DNA from 3 places in the Neorhizobium galegae bv. orientalis str. HAMBI 540 genome. Region 1 is predicted to be linked to each of the others. Evidence: riboswitches for the same ligand, from Rfam matches in the RefSeq annotation. Region 1 holds a riboswitch; each other region holds the start of a gene.

Evidence for each region. Region 1 has a riboswitch for cobalamin ahead of RG540_RS26640 ((2Fe-2S) ferredoxin domain-containing protein). Riboswitches for the same ligand answer to the same signal wherever they lie in the genome.
Region 2: another riboswitch for cobalamin. It lies ahead of RG540_RS19575 (DUF1636 family protein); the one in region 1 lies ahead of RG540_RS26640 ((2Fe-2S) ferredoxin domain-containing protein).
Region 3: another riboswitch for cobalamin. It lies ahead of bluB (5,6-dimethylbenzimidazole synthase); the one in region 1 lies ahead of RG540_RS26640 ((2Fe-2S) ferredoxin domain-containing protein).

The regions. Positions count from the first base shown of each region.
Region 1 covers NZ_HG938354.1:869,194-878,802, reverse strand. Annotated here, with positions in the region: gene RG540_RS26665 (murein L,D-transpeptidase catalytic domain family protein) at 1-260, shown strand, start outside; gene RG540_RS26660 (DUF3299 domain-containing protein) at 399-953, shown strand; gene RG540_RS26655 (ABC transporter permease) at 996-1,784, opposite strand; gene RG540_RS26650 (ABC transporter permease) at 1,784-2,701, opposite strand; gene RG540_RS26645 (ABC transporter substrate-binding protein) at 2,708-4,204, opposite strand; gene RG540_RS26640 ((2Fe-2S) ferredoxin domain-containing protein) at 4,222-5,010, opposite strand; cobalamin riboswitch at 5,110-5,303, opposite strand; gene aztD (zinc metallochaperone AztD) at 5,450-6,688, opposite strand; partial or broken gene RG540_RS31885 (GTP-binding protein) at 6,846-6,992, opposite strand; gene RG540_RS26625 (LacI family DNA-binding transcriptional regulator) at 7,204-8,232, opposite strand; gene RG540_RS26620 (sulfatase family protein) at 8,386-9,609, shown strand, end outside.
Region 2 covers NZ_HG938353.1:4,049,768-4,059,376, forward strand. Annotated here, with positions in the region: gene RG540_RS19540 (P1 family peptidase) at 1-608, shown strand, start outside; gene cobD (threonine-phosphate decarboxylase CobD) at 601-1,629, opposite strand; gene cbiB (adenosylcobinamide-phosphate synthase CbiB) at 1,628-2,593, shown strand; gene RG540_RS19555 (cobyric acid synthase) at 2,577-4,046, opposite strand; gene cobO (cob(I)yrinic acid a,c-diamide adenosyltransferase) at 4,049-4,618, opposite strand; gene RG540_RS19565 (CbtA family protein) at 4,660-5,421, opposite strand; gene RG540_RS19570 (CbtB domain-containing protein) at 5,435-5,611, opposite strand; cobalamin riboswitch at 5,649-5,877, opposite strand; cobalamin riboswitch at 5,937-6,176, shown strand; gene RG540_RS19575 (DUF1636 family protein) at 6,284-6,694, shown strand; gene cobW (cobalamin biosynthesis protein CobW) at 6,691-7,728, shown strand; gene cobN (cobaltochelatase subunit CobN) at 7,746-9,609, shown strand, end outside.
Region 3 covers NZ_HG938353.1:1,635,461-1,645,069, reverse strand. Annotated here, with positions in the region: gene dgcA (N-acetyl-D-Glu racemase DgcA) at 1-405, shown strand, start outside; gene RG540_RS08410 (MFS transporter) at 375-1,562, opposite strand; gene RG540_RS08405 (UDP-2,3-diacylglucosamine diphosphatase) at 1,672-2,475, opposite strand; gene RG540_RS08400 (NADP-dependent malic enzyme) at 2,707-5,034, shown strand; gene RG540_RS08395 (hypothetical protein) at 5,183-5,884, shown strand; gene bluB (5,6-dimethylbenzimidazole synthase) at 5,885-6,571, opposite strand; cobalamin riboswitch at 6,653-6,841, opposite strand; gene RG540_RS08385 (TolB family protein) at 6,869-7,702, opposite strand; gene RG540_RS08380 (hypothetical protein) at 7,692-8,288, opposite strand; gene RG540_RS08375 (NAD+ synthase) at 8,292-9,609, opposite strand, start outside.

The DNA.
Region 1 (9,609 bases):
CGCTGTCGATGGTCAAGGACAATCCGACGACCCTCTACGTCTATCCTGAGTCAAAAGACATCGCGGCTGTCTCCAAGGCACTGGCGGCGGCCAAGGCGCCGGAGAAATCGGGACTCTACTGGAACGCCACATGCCTGCAGGAGATCGGCGCGCCGAAGTTCTGGGCGAAGGAGACGCTGGAGCCGATCATCACCAAGTACACCGAAGATCATCCCGCACCGCCGCCACGGCCGGTTCCGATATGTGAAGGCTTCCTTTGAGGTTCGACTGGACGGACCACACGAAACTCTGACTTTACACCTTCTACCTTGGCTTTGACCCACGTGGATAAATAGGGCTAACATCCACGTCAGCAGTGACCTCTCGCTTGCGAGAGCGCTACGCTCATGGAGATGCAGATGAGGCGCGCGCTTTCCCTCCTGAAACTAACGACGATCATGATCGGGACGGCTTGTCCGGCGTTGGGCGTCTTTGCGGCTGCTCAGCCGGTTTTATGGAGCGCCTTGCGGCCCGCGGATCAATCGAGATTAGACGTCGCGTTACCAGGCATGGCATCCAGTCGCTCCCAGGGCGAAACACTCGCGTGGCGTGACGAAAGCCGCGCGGTGGAGCTGACCGGGTTCATCCTGCCCGTCGATCAGGACGGCGACCTCGTCTACGAGTTCATGCTGGTGCCCTGGGCTGGAGCCTGCAGCCACAGCGCGGCTCCACCGCCCAACCAACTGGTCCATGTCGTAGCAGACGAGCCATTCCATCTTTCGAGGGTTTACGAGGTCGTCACTGTGACAGGAAATCTGCGACCCGGCCTGGACAAGGCCCAACTCTTCATCATGGACGGGGTGCGCGTCCTCGACTACGGCTACAGCATGAGCCATGCTGAGGTCGCGAGAGCGACCGATATCGCGGACCCCGACCTGAAGTCGATTTCACCGTTCGGCGTGCTTGCGCGATGAGCGTTCGATCGGCTGGCGGTTCACGGCGCCGGCAATCGATCATCAGGAAACCAGACGAAAACGCAGTCCCTCCTGGCCGTCGTCAAAAACCCGGTTCATCACCGAGACAGTCATTGCAACCGCTGTCCCCGGCCAGACCATCAGCATCGGGTGGTCGAAGATGAACACGCGATATTCGAACAACATCGATCCCCAATCCGGCTTCGACGGATCGGCCCCGAGACCGATGAAGGCGAGCGAGGCGTAGGCGACTGCGGCAAGTCCCGCTTGGTTGCCGACATAGGCGAACATCAGCGGCAGAGTATTCGGCAGAAGATGGCGGGTAATCATCCGTGCTGGCGCGACGCCGAGGCTCCTCGCCGCCAGCATGAACGGCTTGCCGAGCACCCGCTGGCTGAGCGAATGCGCAAGCAGCGCATGCGGCCCGACGCCAGCCAAGCCTAGCGCCAATCCGGCGCTGAGCGGCGACAGGCCGAAAATCGCCGCGGCTGTCAGTGCCACAATGAGCGTCGGCACCATGATGAAGAACTCGCAGAAGCGCAGGATCACCTTCTCGCGCCAGCCACCAAGGACGGCAGCGGCGGTGCCCAGCAGCGTGCCCGCGCAAAAGCCGATCGCACCGACCGAGAGGATGACGCAGGCCGTCCGCCAGCCGCCGGCCATGATACGGGATAGAAGATCGCGACCGAGATGATCGGTACCGAGCAGATGGCTGGCGGTCATGCCGGAATGACGGGCAAGCATGTCCACCGCATCGGGATCATGGGGCTGCCAGAAACCACCGACACACAAAAAGACGGCGAGCGCCGCAAGCGCGATCGACCGGGGCATCAGGCGAGACGCGGATCGAGAAGGCGCATGGCGAGATTAGCGCTGGCATTCAATACCAGCATCCAGACGGCAACGACCATGACATAGGCCTGCAGCACCATCTGGTCGCGCGCCGCGATGCTTTGAACCAAGAACTGGCTGATGCCGGGCAGGCCGAAGAGGATTTCCATAGTCGCGGTACTGCCGATCACCCAGCCGGCTTCGGAACGGATTGCTGACAAGAGAGCATAGAGCGCGCTGCGGTGGCCGTGCCGCCAGAGCGCCTGCCGTTCCGAAAGGCCCTTGGCAAGCGCGGTGCGGAAATGCGGCTGCCCTGAGGTCTCCTTCAGGTCGCGCCGATAGACGCGGGAGAGAACGGCAACCGAGTGCAGCGCGATCAGCAGGACGGGCAGGACGATCGCGGTCCAATCATTGGCGAAGGGTCTGACCCAGCGCAGCTGCACACCAAGGACCCAGAGAAGAACAAGGCCCAGCCAGAAGGCCGGCACTGCCTGGACGAAGACCGACAGAGCCCGGCTCGCCCGATCGACAATACCCCTAGGATAAGCCGCTGAGAAAAACCCGAGCGGAATTGCCAGCGCGATCGCCAGCGCCAGGCCGGCGAGACCGAGCGACAGCGAAACCGGCAGCCGTTCAACGAATTCGGCAAGTACCGGCTCTCCAGTCCGAAACGAACGGCCCCAATCTCCGCCGAGGAAATCTGCCAGCCAATGGAGATAGCGAAACAGCATGGGTTGATCGAGGCCCCACTCCGCCCTCAATGCGGCGACGGTGTCATCCGTCGCCGGCAGGCTCCAGACGCGAATGGCGATCGCAACCGGATCGGCCGGCATCAAGGTGATGACCGAGAAAGAGGCGAGCGAAATCGCCAGCAGCCCCGCTATCGATTGCATGCCGAACCTGACCAGTCGTATCACGTGGCCTTACTCCGCCTCGCCGATATCGGCGCGCAGCACGTGGTAATCGGATCCCCACGGCTCGTAGTTCTTCAGCCGCTTCGACAGGCCGACATACCAGACGGCCGATACCAGGAAAGAGGCGGGCGCATCGTCGAACAGTTTCTGCTGGGCATCCAGCGCGATCGCCACTCGCCTTGCCGGATCGCCCTCGGTCGCAAATCGATCGAGGATCGCGTCGAAGTCGCGCGAAGCATATTTCGCATAGTTCAGCGAAGCACCGCTTCTCAGCATCGAGTTCAGGAAGAAGGCGGCATCGCCGGTCGGGGCAGTGTGCTGCGCCCAGAGCGCGATGTCGAAGTCACCGGCCGCAGCCATCTGCTGGATGTTCTCCACCACCTGCGTATCGATGGCGATGCCGATCTTTGCGAGTTCCGCCTTGACCACCGGCAGCATGGTGACGAGATCAGGACGCTGCGGATAGGTGATGACCAGCAGACGTAGCGGCTTGCCGCCTTTTTCGCGCATGCCGCCGCGGCCTTTTGCCCAGCCGGCTTCGTCGAGGAGCGCTGCGGCCTTGGCAGGGTCGGTCGAGCGTGCCTCTCTGCCCGCAAAGGGGAAATAGGAGGCGTAGGCGCCGGTGGCGGGGTCGCCGCCGTTGATCGCGGTTGCAAGCTCCTTGCGGTCGAAGGCCAGATCGATCGCCTGGCGCACCTTCACATCATCCATCGGCGGCCGGGCCGTGTTGAAGAAGGCGAGATACTGGTATCCGACCGGGAACGACTTGATCGCCAGATCAGGGTTTGTCTGGAGCCGGCTCACGACTTCCGACGGCAAGCCGAAAGCCAAATCGAGCTCGCCTGCTTCCAGCGCCAGCGTCAGGGTCTGGGCATCGCCGAACTTGCGGAAATTGACCGGCGAACGCTTGTCGGCGCCGGCAAAATGCGCGTTAGGCTCGAGCGTGATCGAGGCATCCGCCTTGAAGCCCGAGATTCGATAAGGACCGCTGAAGACGGCGTTGCCGGCCGCGGTGGGTTTGTACGCGATCAGCGGCCATTCCGCGAAGAGCGCCTGGATGAACGGTACCGGCTTTTCGGTTGTCACCTTCAGCGTCAGGTCGTCGGCCGCCTCGAAGGTCAGCTTGCCACCGGTGGCGAGCGCCGCCTTGTTGTTGGCGAATGTGTTGTCGAAACCTGCTGCCAGCGCCTTGGCGGTCATCGGCGTGCCGTCGGAAAACAAGCGGCCGGGTTTCAGGGTCACGGTCCAGGTCAGGTCGCCGATGCGCTGCGCCTTTTCGGCCAGTTCCGGCACGAGCTTGCCGTCCCGATCGACGGTGAAGAGGTTCTCGCCGACCCCGTGGCTAACCAGCGCCCAGCCGTTCGAGCCCTTGGCCGGATCCGTGCCACTGGTGATGTAGGTGGCGCCGACGCGAACCGGCTCGGCTGCAAAGACAGTGCCTGCGGTGACAAAGATGGTGGCACTGAGCCAGGCGGCGGCCAGGCGCGATAGAGTGTGCGACGTCAATTCTCTTTCCTCTTGTTCTATTCGGATGGGGTGCGAAGCCGCTGCTTGCGGCCCGTTGGGTGATAGGCGAAGTCCTCGACGATCCCGCCGCCGAGCAGGTGCTCGCCGATGATCCGGTCGATCGCGTCTTCGTTGACGCCGCCGTAATAGGTTCCTTCCGGAAACACTTGCAGCACGGGCGCCAGATTGCAGGGACCGAGACAGGTGGATTTTGCGGTCATCGTGCCGTCGCCGGCAGTCCGCAGTTTCTGCCGCTCCTGCTGGTTGCGCAGATGTCCCCAGATCACATCGGCTCCGGCCGCATTGCAGGGTCCGCCCTGGCAGACGAGCACGCGGCGTTTCTGGGTCGGCACGAGCGATCCCTCGGCAACTGGCGGTTTGTCGGTCTGCGGCACGTCCAGTGCTTCGGCGGTTTCGAGCAGTTCGCCGATCAACCGCGCCATCAGTGTGCTCGAGGCGATATCCCGGGCGATCGAAAGGACCGGCCAGCGCCGGCTATCGGCGGCCTTCCAGCGCTTCAGCGATTTCGTCAGCCAGATAAGGAAGCTCGGCTCCATGGGCAGGACGAGCGGCACGATAACGACGATTTCGACATCCTCGTCGAGCAGATCGGACAGCGCTTCGCGCAGAGAGGGGGTACCCTGTTCGGTAAAGGCGAACCGAACCGGTCCGGCTCCGGTCACGCCGGCTGCAAGTTTCGCGAGCCGTTGCATTTCCAGATGCGGCGATGCCGCAAAGGCGGATTTCGCAATCAGCAGGACGGCGCGCCCGGATACGTTTTGGGAAGATAATCCCTGTGTTTTCACTGCCTTCGTCTCACTCAAAGGAGGAGGCAGCAAAAATGAAGGTTGCGGCAGGCACGGATAGCCCAACGGAACCGTCATTCCTGTGGCACACCCCGACCACGGAATTTCTATCGTCAGGCAGGTCTCCTGGCTCGCGGGTCAAAGCCTTGATCGCCCGTCTTCCCGGCATTGGCGCCAGTGACATGTTGGGCGAACGGCTCACCGCTCACAGTTGCGGGACAGCTCCGGTTTTGACCGGATTCCCTCTTAGCTTCCGTCCGGGGACGGAAGAACCTTGACGCCGCGAACTTACACGGCCTCCTCTGTCTGTCAACGCTGCACCTCAACCCGTCATCCCGCAGGTGATCAGGAGCCGGGGAGGGCATGTTGCATCGTTGTCCCCCGATGAAACGATCTGGTCCGGAACTGCCGTAGCAATTCCGGACCAGAGGATATTGCCTCAATGCGAGGCACCGGAGCCGCCCACGGCAACGATCGTAAAGGGTTTTCCCTCGACGGCGATCGTGCGGACTTCCTTCAGGCTCTCCGCATCAACGATGCGAACCAGCGAATGCCGCGGATCGGTGATGACGACATGACCATCCGCCACGGCAAGACGCGGCCGCGGATCACGCCAATGACCGTCCTTGCTGTAGGGCTCCGTGATCTTTCCCTTGCGAACGATCTCGCCCTTGATCACATCCAGCACATGAAGATCACCGTCCTCGGTCAGGATGTAGGCGTTGCGCGGCGCAGCCGGATCCAGCAAAAAGTCAACGCGGCGGGTGGGAAGGTCGATCAGCCGGAAGTGCTTCTCGCTGTCCGGATCGATCAGGACGATTTTGTATTCGCCGTAGTTGCCGAGGAAGAACTGCATTGCCGTGCCGCCAAGCAAGGTACCAGTCGAACCTTTCGGCAGGTCAGATGGGTAAGCGAGCATTTCCAGTTTCGGTCCATCAAGTCCGCCGGGACGAGCGACAAGAACGCCTTCCTTGCAACCGAAAGCAACCAGCTGGGACGAAGTGGCCTCGCCGTGAAGATCGGTGCATTTCGCGACGTCGCCGAGCTGCCTGCCCGTCTCGTCAACGACGCGAAGCCCGACCCGCGGCGGCAATTCGTCGGGCTTGGTTTCGACTGCGGTGTTTGGAACCGACACGAGTACGAAACGACCCATCGTCACCGCGACACCATGGTGCGGCTTGGTGGTGTCGACTGTCTTCACGTCAGCCTTGCCCTCAAGAAGAGCTACTTCATCGATGATATCCGCTTTGCCGCCTCGATCGTAAAAGAGGATCGCATGGTCGTCATGCGGAACGACGTGGAAAGGATGCTTGCCCTCGAAAGTCACGGGCAACAGCCCGACGTCGGAAACGTCCAGATCCCGATGCTCGCCGTGATCGGAGAAATCGATGCCCGTCTTGAGGACGTGCACGATGTCCTGATCCGACTGCGTGGCAAATACGGTCCGGCCGGACGCACTGGCGGTCAGGGCCGCGGGACCCTTGACGTCATAGCGGCCGAGTTCCTTGCCGTTCTCGAAGTCGATGGCGCGGACGACTGGATTCGTATGATCGCCGACAAACAGGCGCCACGACTCTTTCGTCTCGTGATCGTCATCGGCAAACGCTCCGGAAGCAGCAAAGATGAGGCCTGACGCGACAGCTGCCAGCAGATGGTTTCGAGCAAGAGACAGTTTCATGGGGTTCCTTCCGTGGTGTTTGAACTTACGTCGCACGGGGCGGGCTTATTCGGCGGCCTGGCGAATTGCGCGGCATCTGAGAAAGCCGTCGCTGATGATATCCTTGGGAATATCTCGACCGATAAAGACGAAGCGGGTCATGGTCCTCGCTTGGCGATCCGAACTCGCCTAACTCGTTGACGATGACCGCGAACTTCTTTCCGTGCGGCTCCGTCAGGATGCGGTTGAGAAGCGTGGTTTTGCCAGCACCGAGATAACCGGTCAAAACCGTCACCGGTGTCGGTTCAATTTTCTGCTGTGACATGACTTGCCCCAAGATTGATGGCCGCTTTGATCGAAATTCGTTTTACGTTATAACATAACAAATGCGATCGTTGTCAATCCCCGAGAATGCGATGAGCGGCATTTGTCGGATCGCTAGGCAGATCGAAGCAAGACTGGTTGAGCTGGACCGAGAGGGGAATGTCGAACGAACACTGGAGACGAGCGCTTCAACCACCTCGGATGGCTGGGAGCTATCGAGCTGTACTTTCCCGAACGATAAGCTCCCATTCGACGGGTGCGGTGTATGGCTTGGCATCATTGATCCGGGCGACGATCGCCTCGGCCGTCAGTTTGCCGATAAGCTCGCGATCAGGGCGGACCGTCGTTAGAGAGGGACTAACGCAGCTCGCCGCCTCGTTGTCTCCAAATCCAATAACACCGATATCTTCGGGAACGCGCCGGCCGAGTTTCCGAAGTGCCCGAAGCACGCCAAACGCAACGACATCGCTGTTGCAGGCGATTGCGTCGATCTCGGGATGGCGTTGCAGAAGCTCGGTTGCAAGCCGCTCCCCGAGTTCCGGGCTGCCGCCTTGCTGCGCCGTGTGCTTGACGATGTCGGGGAGGCCGGCCGCGGCTGCCGCAGTTTCCAGCCCGCTCAAACGCTTCTGCGCGCGTTTATCGTTTTCGCGAACGCTGCCAACGAAGGCAAGGCGCCGATAACCCTGACCTATGAGATGGTTGGCTTGCGCTGCGCCGACACGTGCGTGATCGAACCCAACGGCGGTATCAATCACTTCACCGCCCGTGTCCCACATCTCGATGATCGGGATGTCGGCAGCCTTGAGAAGCTCGACGACTTTCGGGGGATGGTCGACGCCAATGATGGCAACGGCCGCCGGCCGCCAGCTCAGGATCGACCGGACGAGACGCAGCTCCTGGTCGGCATTGTACCTTGTATTGGCGAGCATGACCTGCAGGTCATGCTCCAGCAAAGCTGATTGCAGCGTATCGATGATGTTGGCGAATTCGGAATAGTAGAGCGAGGTGACGACAACGCCAACAATGTCCGAGCGCGTGCCCGAAAGCCCGCCAGCGAGCCGGTTGGGCACGTAATTCAGCTCCTCCATCGCAGCATTGATCTGGCGGCGAAGTTCGATGCGGACCGTGTGCGGGGCGCGCAACGCGCGCGAGACGGTATTGACTGAAACGCCCACCCGCTCGGCGATCGAAGCAAGGGTCGGGACGTTGCGGGCCACCTTGTCGGAAAGTTCAATCGTCATCTCAGCTCAAAAAATCCCGTGAGTGATCGTTGCGTTAACGGTAACTTTATGCCATCTTTTTGAAATGGAGGCAAGCGAAAGAGGGACCGAAGTCGTTCTTTTGCCTGGCACGGCAGGCGAAAGCCAGCTATCGGCGACGCGGAGGAGCAGTATATGGCTGAAAGGCCAAACATCATTCTGATCATGACGGACCAGCAGCGCTACGACTCGATATCGGCGCTCGGGTTTCCCTATGCCGTGACCCCCAATATTGATGCGCTTGTCGAAAAAGGCGTGGCGCTTACCAATTGCCACGTCAATGCGCCAAGCTGCGTTCCCTCGCGCGCAAGCCTGTTCTCCGGCTACTACCCGCATACGACGGGCGTTCTGGCCAACGGCCAGGCATGGCAGCGGACATGGGTCGAGCAGCTACGTGACGCCGGCTATCGCTGCGTCAACGTCGGTAAGATGCATACAATACCCTATAATTCGGACTCCGGTTTCCACGAGCGCTACGTCGTGGAAAACAAGGATCGCTATATGGAAGGCCGCTGGTATTTCGACGAGTGGGACAAGGCGCTGGCCGCCAACGGACTCGTCAAACAGCAGCGCGAACACTACCGTAAGCTCGACGACTATCGTGACAGGCTGGGCTGCTTCGACTGGAAACTGCCCGAGGCGCTGCATTCCGACGCCTTCGTCGGCAATATGGCGAAGTGGTGGGTCGAGACCTATCCGACGACCGAGCCGCTGTTCCTGCAGGTCGGTTTCCCCGGGCCGCATCCACCGTTCGATCCGCCGGCGCGCTATGCCGAGCCGTATCTCAGGCGCAACGACCTGCCGCTGCCAAGGCCGACGAAAGAAGAGCTGCGCTCCCTCCATCAGGAGCTGAAGGACAAGCGCCAGCACGACGTGGAGGTCGATCACGACTCCGTCGTCTGGAGCCTCGATCCGTCTGAAGATCAGATGCAGCGGCTCTGGGCGCATTATCTTGGCAATGTCACGCTGATCGACGAAAAGGTTGGCGAACTGCTCGGTTCACTTCTGGAGCGCGGCTATCTCGAAGATGCCATCGTCATCTTCACCTCGGATCACGGCGAATGCCTGGGCGAGCATGGCCTGATCCAGAAATGGTCGATGTATGACGTCGTCACCCGCGTGCCGACCGTCATCTGGTCGACGGCTGGCCGGTTTGAGGGTGGACGCTCGGTCGACGGTCTCTGCCAGCTCTTCGACCTCGGTCCGACCATTCTCGAATATGCCGGCATTGTGCCGCCGAAAACCTTCGAAGCGAAAAGCCTTAAGCCGGCGCTCGAAGGCAAGGACTGGACGCCGCGCGCCCACGTGTTCTGCGAACAGATCGGCGACGTGGCAATGGCCGGCGGTGTCGAGTTCATG
Region 2 (9,609 bases), on a different replicon from region 1:
GCTACGAAGCGTTCAGGGCCGCCGCCAAGGGTCCGTTCGCACTCGGAACCATCGGATCTGGAACGGGTGCCACGACGGCGACGTTCAAGGGCGGCATCGGCTCGGCAAGCGCCCGGACTTCGACAGGCCATACGGTCGCGGCACTGATTGCCGCCAATGCCCTTGGCTCGGCGACGATTGGCGAAGGCCCGCATTTCTGGGCCGCTCCCTTTGAAGAAGGCAATGAATTCGGCGGGCTTGGAATGCCTCCGACCTTCGACAATCGCATGCGCCTCAAGGGCCGCAATGTGACGTCGACGACGATAGGCGTCATCGTCACCGATGCCGTGCTGACCAAGGCACAGGCGCACCGGCTTTCCATCCTCGCCCATGACGGCCTCGCCCGGGCGATCCTGCCGGCGCACCTGCCCTTCGATGGCGACACGATCTTTTCGACGGCGACCGGTGCGAAACCGCTGAGCGAGCCATCGGATTTCATGGAAATCTGCCATCTGGCGACGCTGGTGACCGCCCGCGCCGTGGCCCGTGGCGTCTACGAGGCAACTGCTTTGCCCAATGCAAATGCCCAGATCGCCTGGCACGACAAATTCACTTCGCCGGCTAAATAGTTTTCAAGGCTCCTTCGAGCCGCGGCCAGTCGTTCTCGCAGGGAAGGCCGATCCTCAGATCATTGGGCCGTTCCTCGAACCGGCGCACCAGAATGCCCCGCTCTCCAAGATGCCGGAAAACCGCCGGCGCGCGCGGATCGCGGATGAAGCGGAACAGCGACGTCCCGTCCGTGACGGGTATTCCCGCAGCACCGAGCAGGGCATCCAGCCGCGCCGCATCCTCTCTAAGCCTCAGCCGCATCGCGCACTGCCATCCGACATCGGCGAGTGCCTCGTTCGCCACGTGCAATGCCGGACCGGACACCGCCCAGGGACCGAGCCGGTTCTCGATTTTCGCCACGGTTTCCGGATGCGAAATCACGAAGCCGAGCCGAAGGCCGGCCATGCCGTAGAACTTGCCGAAGGAGCGCAGCACCACCAGCCCGCCGGCATCCACCGCGTCGGTGACGCTCGACGCGTCCGAGACATCCATGAACGCTTCATCGACGACCAGCAGCCCGCCCTTCGCGCGCATGACTGCTGCGAGCGCCCGAAGGTCGGCACGCGGGACGATGCGCCCGGTCGGATTGTTGGGATTGACGATGACCGCGAGGTCCGCTTCCGCCAGCCGATCCAGATCGTCGGTTTCGGTGACCTCGAAACCGGAAAGCCGAGCCGCTCGGGCATGCTCCGCATAGGTCGGAGAAAGAACCGCAGCCCGGCCTGTCCGGGCGATCAGATCGGCAACCATCGGCAGCAGGATCTGCGTTCCCGGCCCCGCCGCGACATGTGCCACCGACGGCGCGCCGTAGGCAGCGGCGGCAAGGGCCTTCAGCCTTTCCGCCGATGCGACGTCGGGCAGTCGCGCGAAAGCATTGTCGGGCAGGGGCGAATACGGATAGGAATGCGGGCTGATACCGGTGGAGAGATCGACCCAGGGTTCAGGCGCGTGGCGAAACAGCGTCCGGGCGCGGGAAAGATTGCCGCCGTGCTGTATCGGATCGCCAATTTCATCGCCAATCTCAGGGCCTGCCAACTTCATGTTCCTTCTCGCATTTTTCGCCCTGATCACGGAGCGCATCGTGGGTTATCCGGACTGGCTGTTCCGGCGCATCGGCCATCCGGTCACCTGGATCGGCGCACTGATATCCCGGCTCGACCGCGATCTGAACCGCGAAAGCGACGACTTCTCCACGCGCAAGCGAAAGGGCGTATACGCGCTTCTGGCACTTCTCGGCATCACCATCCTGCTCGGCCTGGTGATCGAATACGACCTGAGAATGATCCCCTTTGGGCCGATCCTGCTGGTTCTGATCGCTGCGAGCTTGCCGGCGCAGAAGAGCCTTGAAACCCATGTCGAGGCCGTCGCGACGGCGCTGCGATACGGAGGCCTGGATGCCGGGCGGAAAGCGGTCTCGAAAATCGTTGGGCGCGATCCGGAAAAGCTCGACGAAGCGGCCGTCTGCCGGGCAGCGATCGAGAGCCTGGCCGAGAATTTTTCGGACGGCGTCGTGGCGCCGGCCTTCTGGATGGGGATCGGCGGTCTTGCGGGCGGCGTCGGCTACAAGGCGGCCAATACCGCCGACAGCATGATCGGCCACAAGCTGCCGCGTTACGAAGCCTTCGGCTGGGCGGCGGCCCGTTTCGACGATCTCATCAACCTGCCCGCCTCGCGCCTGAGCGCCCTTCTTTTCGTGGTCGCTGCGGGTTTCATCGATCACGCCTCGCCGGGCAACGCGATCCGCGCCATCAGGCGGGATGCCCGCCATCACCGGTCGCCGAATGCCGGCTGGCCGGAAGCGGCGATGGCCGGCGCGCTCGGCATCGCCCTCGCCGGGCCGCGCAGCTATGGCGGACAGATGATCGAGGCACGGTTCATGGGCGAGGGCGGGCGCTCCGAGCTCACCTACGACGACATCCGCCGCGCGCTGAAACTCGCCCGCGTCGCCGACGCTCTGCTGATCGGCCTTTTCGGCCTTTTGGCGTGGATCATCTGGCAAGTTTGAGCAGCCCATCCAGATCGAGATGCTTTTCCATATGGCCGGCCAGCCGGTCCAACACCGCGTCCACGCCTGCCTCGTAATCGAGGCCTGATGCCGAGCCACCAAGCCGCGTCAGCCAGGCCGACCGCTGCCGGTCGTCGGAAAACAGACCGTGGAGGTAAGTGCCCCAGACCCGGCCATCCGCCGATATCGCACCTTCCGGGTTACCGCCGATTGTCGCAAAAGACCGCCTGCAATCGGCACCGGTGGTTCGCCCGATATGCATTTCATACCCGGACAGGGAGATTCCGTCGAAGCTCGCACCCGCAACGGCCTCCAGCCGTTTATCGCCCGCGAGAACCGTCTCGACATCCAGCAGGGCTAGCCCTTCGATCGAGCCCGGCGGTCCTTCCGTTCCTTCCGGATCGGAAATCGCTTTACCAAGCATCTGATAACCGCCGCAAAGGCCCAAAACTCGCCCCCCGCGCCGAACATGCGCCGCAATATCCACGTCGAACCCTGCCGCCTTCAGCGCCCGCAGATCGAATATCGTCGCCTTCGAGCCCACCAGCAGCACGAGATCGCAATCGCCGGGAATGACCTGCCCCGGCCGGACCCGGATGAGATCGACATCCGGCTCCGCTTCCAGCGGATCGAGATCATCGAAATTGGAGATATGCGGCAGGATCGGCACCGCGATCCTGATCCTCGCACCAGCCTTCCGCACGGAAGGCGTATTGAGGCCGAGCGCATCTTCGGCCGGCAGCCGGGCCGCATCGGCAAAATGCGGCAACAGCCCGACCGAATGCCAGCCCGTGAGTTCCCCGATCATCCGCATGCCGTCTGCGAACAGGGCTGGGTCGCCCCGAAACCGATTGACGATAAAGCCCCGGATCATTGCCGCATCTTCGGGATCGAGCACCAGCCTGGTGCCGGCAAGGCTGGCGATCACCCCGCCGCGGTCGATATCGCCGATCAGCACCACCGGCACGTCGGCGGCCCGCGCGAACCCCATATTGGCGATGTCGTTCTGGCGAAGATTGATTTCCGAGGCGCTGCCGGCACCTTCGATCAACACCAGATCGGCCTGATTGCGAAGAAGCCCGAAACTTTCGAGAACCCGCGGCATCAGCGTCCGTTTGAGTATCTGATACTCGGCGGCCTTGGCATTGCCTTCGACCCTGCCTTGCACCACGACCTGCGCACCCACCTCGCTCTGCGGCTTCAGGAGCACCGGGTTCATGTGGACGCTGAGCGGTGCGCCGGCGGCACGCGCCTGCAGCGCCTGCGCCCGGCCGATTTCGCCGCCATCCGCGGTGACCGCGGCATTGTTCGACATGTTCTGCGGCTTGAACGGCATGATCTTCAGGCCGCGCAGCGTAAAGGCGCGGGCAAGCCCGGCCACGACCAGCGACTTGCCCACATCCGAGCCCGTTCCCTGAAACATCAGCGCCCGAGCTGGCTTGACCCGAACCATGGCTAAAACTCGATGCCGGCCTGGGCCTTCACGCCCGCCTTGAAGTGGTGCTTGACCAGCGACATCTCGGTCACCATGTCGGCAGCCTCGATCAGCGCCGGCTTGGCGTTGCGGCCGGTGACGACCACATGCAGATCCGGCCGCCGTGCCTGTAGCGCGGCGACGATCCTGTCGAGATCGAGATAGTCATAACGGAGCGCGATGTTGAGTTCGTCGAGGATGACTAGCCCGATCGTCTCGTCCGCCATCAGGTCGAGTGCCTTTTCCCAGGCCTTTTCCGCCGCCGCGACATCGCGCTTCAGGTCCTGGGTCTCCCAGGTAAAACCCTCGCCCATCGTGTGCCAAACGACGCGGTCACCGAAGACGGCAAGCGCCGGCTGCTCCCCGGTCGACCAGGCGCCCTTGATGAACTGCACGACGCCGACCCGGCGGTTGTTACCGAGCATGCGCAGCGCCAAGCCGAAAGCCGCGGTGGATTTACCCTTGCCCGAGCCGGTATGGACGATGAGAAGACCCTTTTCCTGGGTCTTCTCTGCCACTTCCGCATCCTGAACCGCCTTGCGGTTCGCCATCTTGGCGCGGTGACGCTCGACGGACGCCTCGTCGATCTCCTTCACCGGGAGACGAGCTTCGCCGAAGATCCGGCAGAAGCCTCCTCGCCAGCGCGGAACTTTTCGCGGACGACACCGGCCAGCGCACCGAGCACCGCCCAGAACACCAGGTTGGTGGCATAGACGGCGTTGACGAAGCGGGCATAGAGATCCATCGGGACGGCCGTTTCATGGCTGGGCGGCAGCGGCGCGCCGACCAGATGCGGGGCCATCAGCAGCACGATCGCAAGCGCTGCAAATACGGCCGAGCGTGTGTAGACGAGCAGGCCGAGGCCAATCGCGGTGCAGACAGCCGTCGAGACCCACCAGATCTGGCGCGGGCCGAGTTCCGCAGCCGGCATGCCGGGCAATTCCGGCGGCAGGCCAAGGCCGGGCGCAAGGATGACGGCGAGGAAGCCGGCAATGCCGAACATCAGACCGCCACGCCAGCCCTTGAAGCCGCCGAACGCTTCCGAGGCAGCAATGAGGACAAGGGCAAAACCGATAGCCGACAGCATGTCCGCCGCAAGCGTGTAGATGAAACGCTCGAAGCCATCGGCGGGAGCCCAGGCTTCCTCGCCATGGTGATGCTCGGCAGCGGATGCCGTGGCACCTGCTGCCGGCGCCGCGTCATGGCTGTGCCCCGCTTCGGGCGCGGCATTTTCGAACACTTCCGCCTGCAGGATCAGCGGCACGGTGGAGAAGCTCTGCATCACGGTCAGCAGCAATCCGGACAAAAGCCCGGCGATCACCGCCGTGAAGACGATGTTGCGAAACAACGACATTTGGGAGAACTCCTCAGTGGCAGGGGAAGGCGAGCGAGTGGCGCGTGTCATGCGCGGCATTGTGGACGACTTCCAGATGCGAGAAGCCGACAAAGCCAACGATGAACAGGCCGAGCAAGGCCGTCATGCTGAGGGGAATGATCTTCGAAGCGGAAATGGTGACTGCAGCTGCAGCAGAATTCAGTACCATGGTCTCGTCCTTTCGCCCTCCACCCGAGGGCCGTTCACGTTCTTTGCCGCCTCTGGCAGGTCTCCTGGCTCGCGGATCGGACGCCTTCTCCCGCCTTCCCAGGAGTCCGTTGGCCGGATTTCCCAGTGGCTTGACGGCCGGACGGCCGTTTTGGTCGAAGACTTTCCGCTTACAGTTGCGGGGGCAGCCGCGGGTTGGACGGCGGAATTCCGTCGCACCGCATTCCCTCTAAAACCCTTTCGGGCACCATAGGCTCGGTCACTATAGACGAATTCGGCGTCACGGCAATCGCCTTTGCGACGCATTGACATGGGCCTGCGACCGGGCTTAGTTGAGAGGAGATGGTCCCTTTCCGGCAACGGGGAGGGCTAAGAGAGAATGCGGTGCGATCCCTTATTCAGGATCAATGCCGCGGCTGCCCCCGCAACTGTAGGCGGCGAGCCATTGCCTAAAACGGCCATTTGGCCGTCAAGCCACTGGGAAATCCGGCCAACGGTATCCTGGGAAGGCAGGCAAATGGCGACGACCCGCGAGCCAGGAGACCTGCCGTCCGATTAATTTTGCTTCACCGGGCGGGGTGCTCCGGAGGAAGTTTCTCGATCACCGCAGAGGGATTTCGACCTTCTGCTCCGCGCCCCGATTTTTCGACCCCGGCGGGAACGCGGCTGACCGATGAGTGACCACCGACCAGATGATCCGGCAACCGCCGGCCTGGCAGATGTGACGATTTTCGTCTGCACCAATTGCCGTGACGCGTCCGACGGCGAAATCCGGCCGGGCATCGCACTGATCGCGGCGCTGCGCGAGGCAGCAAGCGGCAAGCCGCTTGCGATCAAGCCGGTCACCTGCCTTGCCAATTGCGAAAAAAGCCCGAGTGCCGCCTTCAATCACAAGAGCGGCTGGTCCTATGTCTTCGGCCATCTCTCGCTCGACAATGTCGAGGACATCGTCACCGGCGCGATGATGCTGGCCGAGGACGAGCGCGGCTTCCTTCCCCTTCGCGGCCGTCCGACCTGCCTGCGCGGCAAGGGCATGACGGCCCGTATTCCACCCTTTCATCACCACGAGGACATGCCATCATGAGCGTTTCGTTCGACCGCGTTCCCTGCACCGTCGTTACCGGGTTTCTGGGAGCCGGCAAGACCACGCTGATCCGCAACCTGATCGAAAACCTGAAAGGCAAGCGGCTGGCGATCATCGTCAACGAATTCGGCGATGTCGGCATCGACGGCGACGTGCTGAAGGGCTGCGGCATCGAAAGCTGCCCGGAAGACAACATCATCGAGCTTGCCAACGGCTGCATCTGCTGCACGGTCGCCGACGATTTCGTGCCGGCGATCGACCGTATCCTGGCCATCGAACCTCGCGTCGATCACATCCTCATCGAGACCTCCGGGCTCGCGCTGCCGAAGCCCCTCGTCCAGGCCTTCCAGTGGCCTGACGTGAAAGCCCGAGTAACGGTCGATGCGGTGATTGCCGTGGTCGACGGACTGGCGCTCGCCGAAGGTCGTGTTGCCGACGATCACAAGGCGCTGGAAGCGCAGCGTGACGCGGACGGCTCCATCGATCACGACGATCCGGTCGAGGAAGTGTTCGAGGACCAGGTGGCCTGCGCCGACATGATCGTGCTCACCAAGAGCGACCTCCTGGATGCCGCCGGCCTCGCGACCGCCAGGGATCGCGTGTCCGCACATCTGCCGCGCGCCGTCAAAATCGTGTCGGCCGCCAATGGCGCGATCGACCCGGCGGTGCTGATCGGGCTCGGCCTTGCCGTCGAGGACGATATCGAAAACCGCAAGACCCATCACGACGACGAACTCGACCACGATCACGACGATTTCGACAGCTTCGTCGTCGATCTGGTCGCCGTCACCGATGCCGAACAGCTCGCCGCCCGCATCTCCGCCACGGCGGAGGCGGAAAACGTGCTGCGCATAAAAGGCTTCGTGGAAGTCGCGAACAAGCCGATGCGCCTGCAGGTTCAGGCGGTAGGATCGCGCGTGAACCATTATTTCGACCGCGCCTGGGCACCCGGCGAAGCGCGGACAAGCCGCCTTGTCGTGATCGGCGAAAAAGGCATCGACCGCGCCGCGATCGAAAGGATGCTGGCCGCATAAGAAGGCCCGAGGGAAGGATGCACATACTCGCCACCACATCGTCGTCGCTTGACGACCTGATCGAACCGGTCGACCTCAACCAGTCGCCGGCCGATGTGGTGGTGCTGTCCTTTTCCGGTAGCGACCTGAACGGCCTTTCCGCCGTCTGGAATTCGGCTGGGCACGGCGGTTTGGATACCCCCCTCTGGCCTGCCGGCCATCTCCCCCTCAAGGGGGGAGATCAGCAAGACGCACCCGCCTCCCTCAAAAACCAGCGCCGGAGTGAGGCGTGGCGTGGCCGCGATTCGATCTCCCCCCTTGAGGGGGAGATGGCCGGCAGGCCAGAGGGGGGTCACCACGGTAGAAACGAGCATCAGCGGTCCTCAAGCCTCTGCCTCACCAATCTCTCCGACCTTCGCCACCCGATGTCGGTCGATCTCTGGATCGAGAAGACGGCTACCCATGCCAAGGTCATCCTCGTGCGTATTCTCGGCGGATACGACCGCTGGGCTTATGGCGTCGAGGAGCTTTCGCGCATGGCGAAGCGGAAAAAGATCGCGCTGGCGCTGCTGCCCGGCGAATGCAGCATCCGCGACGAAAGGTTGACCGCGGCCTCGACTGTTTCGGAAGAGCAGATCACCGGCATCCTGAGCTGCTTCCGCGAAGGTGGGCCGGCCAATATGCGGCTTCTGGCGAGGTTGCTGACGACGCTGGCCGAAGGCAAAACGGAACCGCTGCTGCAGGCAGCCCCGGTGCCGAAAGCTGGCTACTACCTGCCCGGAAAAGGCATCGTTGAGGCCAACGACCTGCTGGCCTGCTTTGCGCCGGATGCGCCGCGCTTGCCGATCCTGTTCTACCGCTCCATGCTACTTGCGAATGACGCGGCGCCGATCGAAGCGCTGTTCGAAGCGCTGAAAAAGCGCGGTTTTGCACCTGTGCCGATCTTCGTCGGCGGACTGAAGGAGCCGGATGCACTGGCTTTCGTCGAACAGGCCGTCTCGGACCTGAAATCTGCGGCCATCCTTTCCACCACCGCCTTTGCCAGCGGCACCGACGGCAACGGTGAAACGATTTTCGACCGCACCGGCGTGCCGGTCTTCCAGATCGTTGTCGCTACGACCCGCCGCGATGGCTGGACGGAGAACCGGCGCGGCCTCAACCCCGCCGACCTCGCCATGCACGTCGTCCTGCCCGAGCTCGACGGACGCATCCTTGCCGGCGCGATCTCCTTCAAGGCAGGCGAAAGCTCCGCCAACCTCGTCAACCAGCCGGAACCGGACCGAGTCGAACAGGTCGTCGACCGTATCGCCGCCTTCGTCCGGCTGAAGGCAGCACCTCGTGCCGAGCGTAAGATCGTCATCCTCATGCCGGACTATCCGAGTGCCCCGGGGCGCACCGGGTATGCCGTCGGCCTCGACGTGCCGCAAAGCGTACTCGTGATGATGCGCGAGCTATCCGTAGCCGGCTATGATATTTCGGATATTCCCGAGACCTCGCGTGACCTTCTCGATCACCTGAGTGCAAAATCCGCCACCCATGCGCTCGCAGCCTACAGCTCCGTGCCTATGGTGGAGGCGGCTTGGGGTACCCCCGAAGCCGATGAAGACCTGGAAGACGGCATTTTCCGTTTCCGTATCGCGAGCTTCGGCAATATCACCGTCGCGCTCGCGCCCGACCGCGGCCGCAACGCCCAGCGCCGCGCCGACTATCACAGCCCGGACCTTCCTCCGCGCCACGCACTGATCGCCTTCGGCCAATGGATGCGCGAGACTTGTCGCGCGCATGCGATCGTCCATGTGGGTGCGCACGGAACACTCGAATGGCTGCCGGGCAAGACCGTGGCGCTGTCGAAGGATTGTTTTCCGGAGATCGTCACCGGCGGCCTGCCGGTCATCTATCCCT
Region 3 (9,609 bases), on a different replicon from region 1:
GAAACGAATGTGTCGTTGATCGAACAGCCATTGCCCGCCGGGCGGGATGCGGCACTTGGTCGTATCCGCCGCCTCGTTTCCGTCTGCGCCGATGAAAGCGTGCATGCCACCGAGGACCTGGAAAGCCTTCGCGACCGCTACGACGCGGTCAACATCAAGCTCGACAAGACCGGCGGCCTCACCGAGGCACTGGCGATGAAGGCGGAAGCGCAGCGGCTTGGATTTGCGGTGATGATCGGCTGCATGGTCGGCTCGTCGCTTGCCATGGCGCCGGCCGTCTTGCTTGCCCAGGATGCAGATTACGCGGATCTCGACGGGCCGTTGCTGCTGGCCCGCGACCGGCCGGGCGGGCTGCGCTATGAAGGTTCTCTCGTCTATCCGCCGGAAGCTGACCTCTGGGGCTGAAGTTTGGCTGCAAATGCAATGATCGACAGGCCGACAAGCGCCAGAACGGACATGGCAACATAGCTGGTCAGGCCGAACTGACGGTAGAGCACGCCGGAAAGCACCGTCGACAGGCCCAGGAAGACGCCATTGTAGAACACATAGGCACCCTGCATCGAGGCCTCCTGATCCTCTCGCACCGCCTCGACCAACCGGTGCTGGATGCCGATATGCACGAAGGCGAAGGTGAAGGCGTGGGTGGCCTGCAGCACCAGATATCCCCAGAAATCGAGCGGCATCGGAAACAGGGTCCAGCGTAGCACCGCGACCGCGCATCCGATCCGCATCAGCGTCCACGGCGAAATCCTTCGCGCGATCCAGCCGGCGGCGAAAAAGACCAGGATTTCCGACACGACTGCAGCACTCCAGAGCACGCCTATCGAGCCGCTTGAAAACCCGACCTGCTGCCAGTGAATCGTGCCGAACGTATAGAACATGCCATGCCCCGCCTGCGCCACCGACGCGCCGATCATCAGCACGTGCAGGTCGAGCCTTTTCAGCGAACTGGGCTGGGGCATCCTGTCGGGGTCCGGCCTTATAACCGCCCGGCCGAGCCTGGGCGCCGCGAACGCTACGGCGACGGTCAGCAGAAAGCCGACCGCTATTGCCGACGGGATGGCCTGCAAACCCAGGAAGCCGCGCATTTCGCCGACAAGAAGCGTCACGGCCACGAAACCGACGGACCCCCAGACGCGCATCGAGCCATATTGAAAGCCCCAGCGCCGGACACCGCTCACGGCGATAGATTCGACGATTGGCGCGTAGGGTGCGAAAACCGCCGCCTGAATGGCGACAATGATCAAAACCGGCCAGAAGTCGCGGGTGAAGAACATCGCGAATGCCGTCAGCAGCGACAGGGCACCGGACCAGGCAAGCATCAGGGTCCGTTCCGTCATACGGTCGGCAAGCAGTCCCGCAACCGGGGCGGCAGCCACGCGCAGGAAAAGCTGCGAGGCGAGCGCGATGCCGATTTCGAATTCGGTGAAGGCCAGCCCGTCGAGCCAGACGGGCAGATAGGGTAGAATCACGCCATTCACCCCGAGCGGCGCCCCATAGGCGATCGCACAGCGCAACTGGAAGAACCGGGGCGCTGTCTGCGCCGTATTTGAGGGAATCACGATTTCACGGGTGGGTTGCTGAAGTTTCAGCTTACCTAACACACACCCTCATGCCTGCCTATGGCAAGAAATGGCCCTCTGACCGGCCCGCCCGTCTGTCGCGGACCACTCAGGCGGCCCGCATGTCTCCGACGGATTGCGGCGCCGGCAAGGCCTTGATCTCGGCCGTCGCGACGATGTCCTGCCAGGAAATCATTTCCAGCGTGCCATCGAAATTCTCGGCGATCGCCGTACAGCTTTCCACCCAGTCGCCGGTATTGACGTAGTGGATGCCGTCGATGTCCTCCATGACAGCGTGATGGATATGGCCGCAGATGACGCCGTCGACGTTGTTGCGGCGGGCTTCGTCGGCGACGACCCGCTGGAACTCGCCGATGAAATTGACGGCGTGCTTGACCTGCAGCTTGGCCCAGGCGGAGAAGGACCAGTAGGGCATGCCGAGACGGCGACGAACGGCGGCAAGCCCGATGTTGATGACGATCGCCGCGTCATAGGCCCAGTCGCCGAGATAGGCGAGCAGGCGGGCATTGCGGACCACGACGTCGAATTCGTCGCCGTGCAGGATCAGGTATTTCTTGCCGTCGGCCATTTCGTAGATTTCGCGCTCGGCGACTTCGATGCCGCCGAAATGGGTGCCCGGGAAGGAGCGCAGGAATTCGTCGTGATTGCCGGGAATGTAGACGATGCGGGTGCCCTTGCGCGCCTTGCGGAGCAGTTTCTGGACCACGTCGTTGCAGCCCTGCGGCCAGTACCAGTTGCGTTTCAGCCGCCAGCCGTCGACGATGTCGCCCACCAGGAAAATGGTCTCCGCTTCATGATAGCGCAGGAAATCCAGGAGGAAGTCCGTTCGGGCCGCCTTGGAGCCCAGATGAACGTCCGAAATGAAGAGCGTTCTGAAATGCCTTGTATCCATCTCACCGGTCACGAAGTCGTCCTTTCGCTGCCGCTTCTGATGGCTTCAAAACCAGACTCGTGTTTCAGGATGATGACAGGGGCTGGAAAAGCCGGGTCCCGACGCCCGTCGGCCACGTTCCAATTTCCGTCATGACCGCAAATTAGCTGCTGTTGCTTTGGGTCGATTGATGTAATGAGGGGTCTCTCCTTTCGACCCCTCAAAGACAATACAAGCAAGCCAGGAGGAAACATGAACGCGCAGGACAAACCGAAGGCACCGACCATGCCGGTCAGCGCCGATCTCGACGAGCAGGCGCTGTTCTTCCACCGCTATCCGCGGCCCGGCAAGCTGGAGATCCAGGCGACCAAGCCGCTCGGCAACCAGCGCGACCTGGCGCTTGCCTATTCCCCGGGCGTTGCAGCACCCTGTCTGGCGATCCGCGACAATCCGGATATGGCGGCGGACTATACCGCCCGCGCCAACCTCGTCGCGGTCGTTTCGAACGGTTCGGCCGTGCTTGGGCTTGGCAATATCGGCCCGCTGGCTTCAAAGCCGGTGATGGAAGGCAAGGCCGTCCTCTTCAAGAAATTCGCCGGCATCGACGTGTTCGACATCGAGATCGACGCGCCGGGCATCGAGGCGATGGTCTCGACGGTTTCGGCGCTGGAACCAACCTTCGGCGGCATCAACCTCGAAGACATCAAGTCTCCGGAATGTTTCGAAGTCGAGCGCCGGCTGCGCGAAAAGATGAACATCCCGGTCTTCCACGACGATCAGCACGGCACGGCGATCATCGTCGCCGCCGCGGTCCTGAATGGGCTTGAGCTCGCCGGCAAGAACATCGCCGACGTGAAAATCGTCACCTCGGGCGCGGGTGCTGCGGCACTCGCCTGCCTGCATCTCCTCGTTTCGCTCGGCGCGAAGAAGGAGAATATCTGGGTCCACGACATCGAAGGCCTCGTCTATGACGGCCGCAATACGCTGATGGACGAGTGGAAGGAAATCTACACCCAGAAGTCCGACAAGCGCGTGCTTGCCGACAGCATCGGTGGTGCCGACGTGTTTCTCGGCCTGTCCGCCGCCGGCGTGCTGAAGCCCGAGCTCCTGGAACAGATGGCCGACAAGCCGCTGATCATGGCGCTTGCCAATCCGACGCCGGAAATCATGCCCGAGCTTGCCCGCGCCGCCCGTCCCGACGCGATGATCTGCACCGGCCGTTCGGACTTCCCGAACCAGGTCAACAACGTGCTGTGCTTCCCCTATATCTTCCGCGGCGCGCTCGATTGCGGCGCCCGGACGATCAACGAGGAAATGAAGATGGCGGCGGTCAAGGCGATCGCAGCGCTTGCCCGCGAGGAAGTTTCCGACGTCGCGGCGCGCGCCTATTCCGGCGAATCGCCGATTTTTGGCGCAGACTATCTGATCCCCTCGCCCTTCGATCCGCGCCTCATCCTGCGCATCGCGCCTGCGGTCGCAAAGGCAGCTGCCGAGACCGGCGTCGCCGCGCGGCCGATCCAGGATTTCGAGGCCTATCTCGACCAGCTGAATCGCTTCGTCTGGCGCTCCGGTTTCGTCATGAAGCCGATCTTCAGCGCCGCCAAGGTTTCCGAAAAGAACCGGGTGATCTTCGCCGAGGGCGAGGACGAACGCGTACTGCGCGCAGCCCAGGTTCTGCTCGAGGAAAAGACCGCGACGCCTATCCTGATCGGCCGTCCTTCCGTCATCGAGGCGCGGCTTGCCCGTTTCGGCATCCGCATCCGCCCGAATGTCGATTTCGCCGTGGTCAACCCGGAAGACGATCCGCGCTACCGCGACTATGTCGACGAATATTTCGCACTGGTCGGCCGCGAAGGCATCAATCCGGAAGCGGCGCGCACCATCGTGCGCACCAACAATACGGTAATCGGTGCGCTGGCGGTCAAGCGCGGCGATGCGGACGCGCTGATCTGCGGCGTCGAAGGCCGTTACGACAAGCACCTCAGCGACGTGAACCAGATCATCGGCAAGCGTCCAGGCGTCTGCGCTTTCTCGGGCCTCAGCCTGGTGATTTCCCAGCGAGGCGCAATGTTCTTCACCGACACGTTCGTCAACTACAATCCATCCGCGCAGGAAATTGCCGAGATCACCATTCTGGCGGCAGAGGAAATCCGCCGGTTCGGCATCACCCCGAAGGCAGCGCTGATCTGCCACTCGAATTTCGGCTCGCGCGATTCCGAGAGTGCGCAGAAGATGCGGGCTGCCCTGAAGCTGGTGCGCCAGCGGGCGCCGGAGCTGGAAGTGGACGGCGAAATGCAGGGTGGTTCGGCGTTGTCGGAAACGCTGCGCAAGCGGGCCATGCCGGACAGTTCGCTGACCGGCGAAGCCAACCTGCTGGTTTTCCCGAACCTCGATGCGGCAAACATCTCGCTTGGTCTCGTCCGCAACCTCACGGACGCCCTGCATGTCGGCCCCATCCTTCTCGGGGCGGCCCAACCGGCGCATATCCTGTCGTCCTCGGTCACGTCGCGCGGCGTGGTGAACATGGCGGCGCTCGCCGTCGTGGAAGCATCGCAACCCAACCTGCAATTTCAATCCTGAATTGCATAATTCTCTCGATGCGATGATTTGAGCCCCGCCCGGGGCTCAGCCGGCCCCTGGATAGATTTCACCGTGCGGTGATCGCGGCTTTATGAGATTATCAACCGGCACGTTCCATGATGGCATCTTCTACTAACTAAAGGAGAGGATGCCGGAATTGCCGATACCGCTTCGCGGCCTGCTGACCATACCGCTCTTGCTTTTGCCTGCCGCAGCGCTGGCGGGAGACCCTGCCGTTTGCGCAGCGCTCTACCGGAAACTTGGAAACAGCCCGGAGATCATCGGCAACACGTCCGCTGCGCGCAGCTACGCCCAGCAGCTCGGCGAATATAATGCCGACATCCGCGAACTGCGGGTCGACATGCGCCGCGCCGGCTGCGGCAACGGCAGCGTCGTGGTTCTCGGTGGCCCCAATGCCGAGGTCTGCGGCCAGATGCGGGATGCGCTGGACAGGATGGAGCAGAGCCGCGACACGCTGACGGCGGAGCGCAACGGTTCGCGGCAGATGATCCTGCCCTCGGAAGAGCGCAATGCCATTCTCGCCGCCATTCGCGAACAGCGCTGCATCCCTTCTTTCGAGCCGCTGCCGCCTGTAGTCGACGACAAGCGAAAGGTGCCGGGCATCGAACTCCCCAGGCAAGAGGAGCCTTATTCCGGAATTACCAACCTGCGCACCCACCCACCGCAAAAGCCGCAGGCAACCGCGGTCCAGCCGCCGGTGCTCACGCCGCCGCCGGAGCGGCCATACGACCCAAGCAAAAAGGTGCGCACCGTCGGGCCGACCTTCCTGCCCGAAGCGGGTATCGATCTCACCAATCCGAAATCGGCAGGACCGCAGCCGCAGCAATAATCAGCGGCCGTTCCACCGGTCCTGAAAGATCAGCGCGTCCAGGCCTAAACGCTGGCGCCAGCCCTTGAGCGCCAGTTCGGGTTCGCCATAGAGCCGATCGACATAACCGAGGCAGAGCCAGGCGACGATCTCGACGCGATCGGGAATGCCGAGCAGCCCGCGCACGTCCTCGTCGCGGAAAATGCTGACCCAGCCGACACCGACGCCCTCGGCCCTTGCCGCCAGCCACAGGTTCTGCACGGCGCAGACGGTCGAATAGGCATCCATGCGCGGATTGTGGGTCCGGCCGAGCACGACCGGACCGGCGCGGTCCGGATCGCAGGTAACACAGATCGACAGCGGCGCCTTGACAATGCCTTCCAGCTTGAGACTGCGGTAGAGGTCGCGGCTTTCGTCCGGAAACATCTCAACGGCCTCGTCATTGGCGCGCGAAAAGGCGGCCCGCGCGGCCTCGCGTACCGCCGGATCGCGGATGAGGATGAAATTCCAGGGCTGCATGAAGCCGACCGAGGGTGCCGAATGCGCGGCGCCAAGCAGCCGCTTTACCAGATCGTCCGGCAGCGGATCGGGCAGGAACTGGTCGCGCACGTCACGGCGCGTCTCGATTGCCCGGTAGACGGCCGCGCGTTCGGCCTTCGAAAACTCACCGGCAGGCAGCAAGGCATGCGCGAAAGGATCAGGCTGCATCGTTTGTCCCCAACAATGCCGTCGCTCCCTTGCCCTTCAGAAGCAAAGAGAGGTCCGAAACCTTTCCGCCGTCCGCGCGGGGTCGGTCTATCGTGTCAGGCCGGTCTTCTGACTTGGCTTCATCCGCCTGCACCGCCGCCTTCCCGGTTTCCCAGTGGCTTTCATATCCTGCGGCCGAGCGTCCACCTCACAGCGTTGGGCACGTTCCGGTTCCACCCCGGATTCCCGATTCTCCGGCTTGTCACCGGCACCTGACAGGATCGCTTATGCCCTTACGTTATCCTCGGCGCAAGGCGCTCATGCGACGGGGAAATAGCGCACATAGGCAAATTCATCGCCGTTGGGCGACCAGTTCGGCGAATTCATCGTGCCCTGCCCGCCGAAGAGCTCGAACAGCGTTTCGACATTGCCGCCGTCCATATCCATCAACCTGACGCGGACGTCGAGATCGCGCGGGTGGTCGAAGACATCGGCGCCGTAGGAGACGAAGACGACCTTGTCACCCTTCGGTGATGGATGAGGAAACCAGTCGCCGTAACCGCTGTCGGTGATCCGCTCGGCCGCGCCGCCGGCGGCAGGGACGCGCCAGATCTGCGTCAGCCCGGTGCGGCTGGAATTGAAGTAGATCCATTTCCCGTCCGGCGAAAAATCCGGCCCGTCATTGCGGCCCTCGCCGAATGTCAGCCGCGTCTCTGCGCCGCCTTCGATGCCGATCGTATAGATATCGAACTCGTCGCCGCGGATGCCGCAATAGGCGAAGCTTTTCCCGTCCGGCGACCAGCCATGCCAGTAGGACGGCAGATTCCGGGTGACCAGCCGCGGCACGCCGCCACCGGCGGGAAGGACATAGATCGCCGACTTGTCGAACTCTACCTTGTCGGAAATGGCGATCAGCGAACCGTCCGGCGAGATGCCGTGGTCGTTGTTGCATTGGCGGGCAAAGCCGGTATCGACCAGTCTGGGCCCGTCGTCACCCTCCGGTGACAGACGATAGATCAGGCCCTCGCTGTTGAGCATCAGGTAACGCCCGTCGGGCGACCAGTTGGGCGCCTCGAACAGGGCTTCCGTCTGCCAGACCACCCGCGCCTGCAGGGTGCGGATGTTGAAGATCTCGACGGAGCTACGAGCCATCAGCCTCTTCTTCAACAAGCTCAAAAATATCCTTTAATGCTACCCTCATAAGCTGATCCAGAAACAGTTGGCGTCCAGACGCTACTTTTTCTTCATCAATGGACTGATCAACTAAGTCCTCATTGAGAGGTACTTCAAAATTCAGAATCCACCAGCGATCAATCTTCTTTGCGAGAAGATGCGCCTGAAATAAAAGTTGCAAATCGAGGGCGGCTTTTTTGTCGTCTAGTAAAATCGCATAAAGTTCGTGCGCCACCTCGCCTCTGTACTTTATAAATCTGTCAATAAGCTGATTGTCATCAGGCGAAATGGCGCCCATTTCCAAATGGAAATCGCGGCAAGCGCGGAATACACCCTTCCCATTTAGCAAGGAGGCATACTCTTTTCCAGGAATGCCGACTAATTCACCATCTATAGACCGCCACTCGTTAGTGAAAAAATCCCTCACCCTGTCTGTGATTAGCTCTTTTAGATTCTCGTAAACCACCAGGAAAAGTGCGGCAATACGGAGATTTAGAGAAATCTCAGCGTGATCTTCCTTTAGGAGACGTTTCAATTTCTCGTAGGGAAGATCATCAATCTCCATGACCTACCGATCCCGGAAACGGTTGGTGATCGGGTAGCGCCGGTCGCGGCCGAAGTTCTTCTTGGTGATCTTGACGCCCGGCGCGGATTGGCGCCGCTTGTATTCGGCCAGATAGAGCAGGTGCTCGATCCGGTGAACGGTGGCGATGTCGTGGCCGCGGGCGATGATCTCTTCCGTGCCCATCTCCAGCTCGACCAGGCACTCGAGAATATCATCGAGCACCGGATAGGGCGGCAGCGAATCCTGGTCGGTCTGGTTGGGTCGCAGTTCTGCGGACGGCGCCTTGGAGATGATGTTCTTCGGGATCACCTCGCCGCTCGGGCCAAGAGCCGTCGGCGGCAGGTGTTCGTTGCGCCAGGCGGCCAGCGCATAGACCTGCATCTTGTAGAGATCCTTGATCGGATTGAAGCCGCCGTTCATGTCGCCGTAAAGGGTCGCGTAGCCGACCGACATTTCCGATTTGTTGCCGGTCGTTACCACCATCGAACCGAACTTGTTGGAGATCGCCATCAGGATCGTACCGCGCGCACGGCTCTGGAGGTTCTCCTCGGTAATCCCCCCGTCGGTTCCTTCGAACAGCTCGGCCAGCGCCGACGAAAAACCGTCCACCGGCTCGGCGATCTCCACGATGTCGTAACGGCAGCCAAGCGCCCTGGCGCAATCGGCCGCGTCCTTCAGCGAGTCCTCGGACGTATAGCGATAGGGCAACATCACCGTCCGCACCCTCTCCTCGCCGAGCGCATCGACGGCGATTGCCGCGCAGATGGCGCTGTCGATGCCGCCGGACAGGCCGAGAACGACCGACTTGAAGCCGTTCTTGTTGACGTAGTCGCGGAAACCCAGAAGGCAGGCGCGGTAATCCGCCTCCTCCTTTTCCGGAATGCGCGCCATCGGCCCGTGGGCGCAGTGCCAGGTCTCGCCAATCCGCTTCCATTCCGTGACGGCGACGGCAGCCTCGAACTGGCTCATCTGGAAGGCGAGCGACTTGTCGGTGTTGAAGGCGAAGCTTGCGCCGTCGAAGACCAGTTCGTCCTGGCCGCCGAGCTGGGCCGCGTAGATCATCGGCAGGCCGGTCTCGATCACTTGTTTCAGCACGACCTGATGGCGGATATCCACCTTGCCGCGATAGTAGGGCGAACCGTTCGGCACGAGCAGGATTTCCGCGCCGCTTTCCGAGAGCGTCTCGCAGACGCCGAGATCGCCCCAGATATCCTCGCAGATCGGGATGCCAAGCCGGACGCCGCGAAAGTTCACCGGACCCGGCATCTCGCCGGCGATGAAGACGCGCTTTTCGTCGAATTCGCCGTAATTCGGCAGGTCG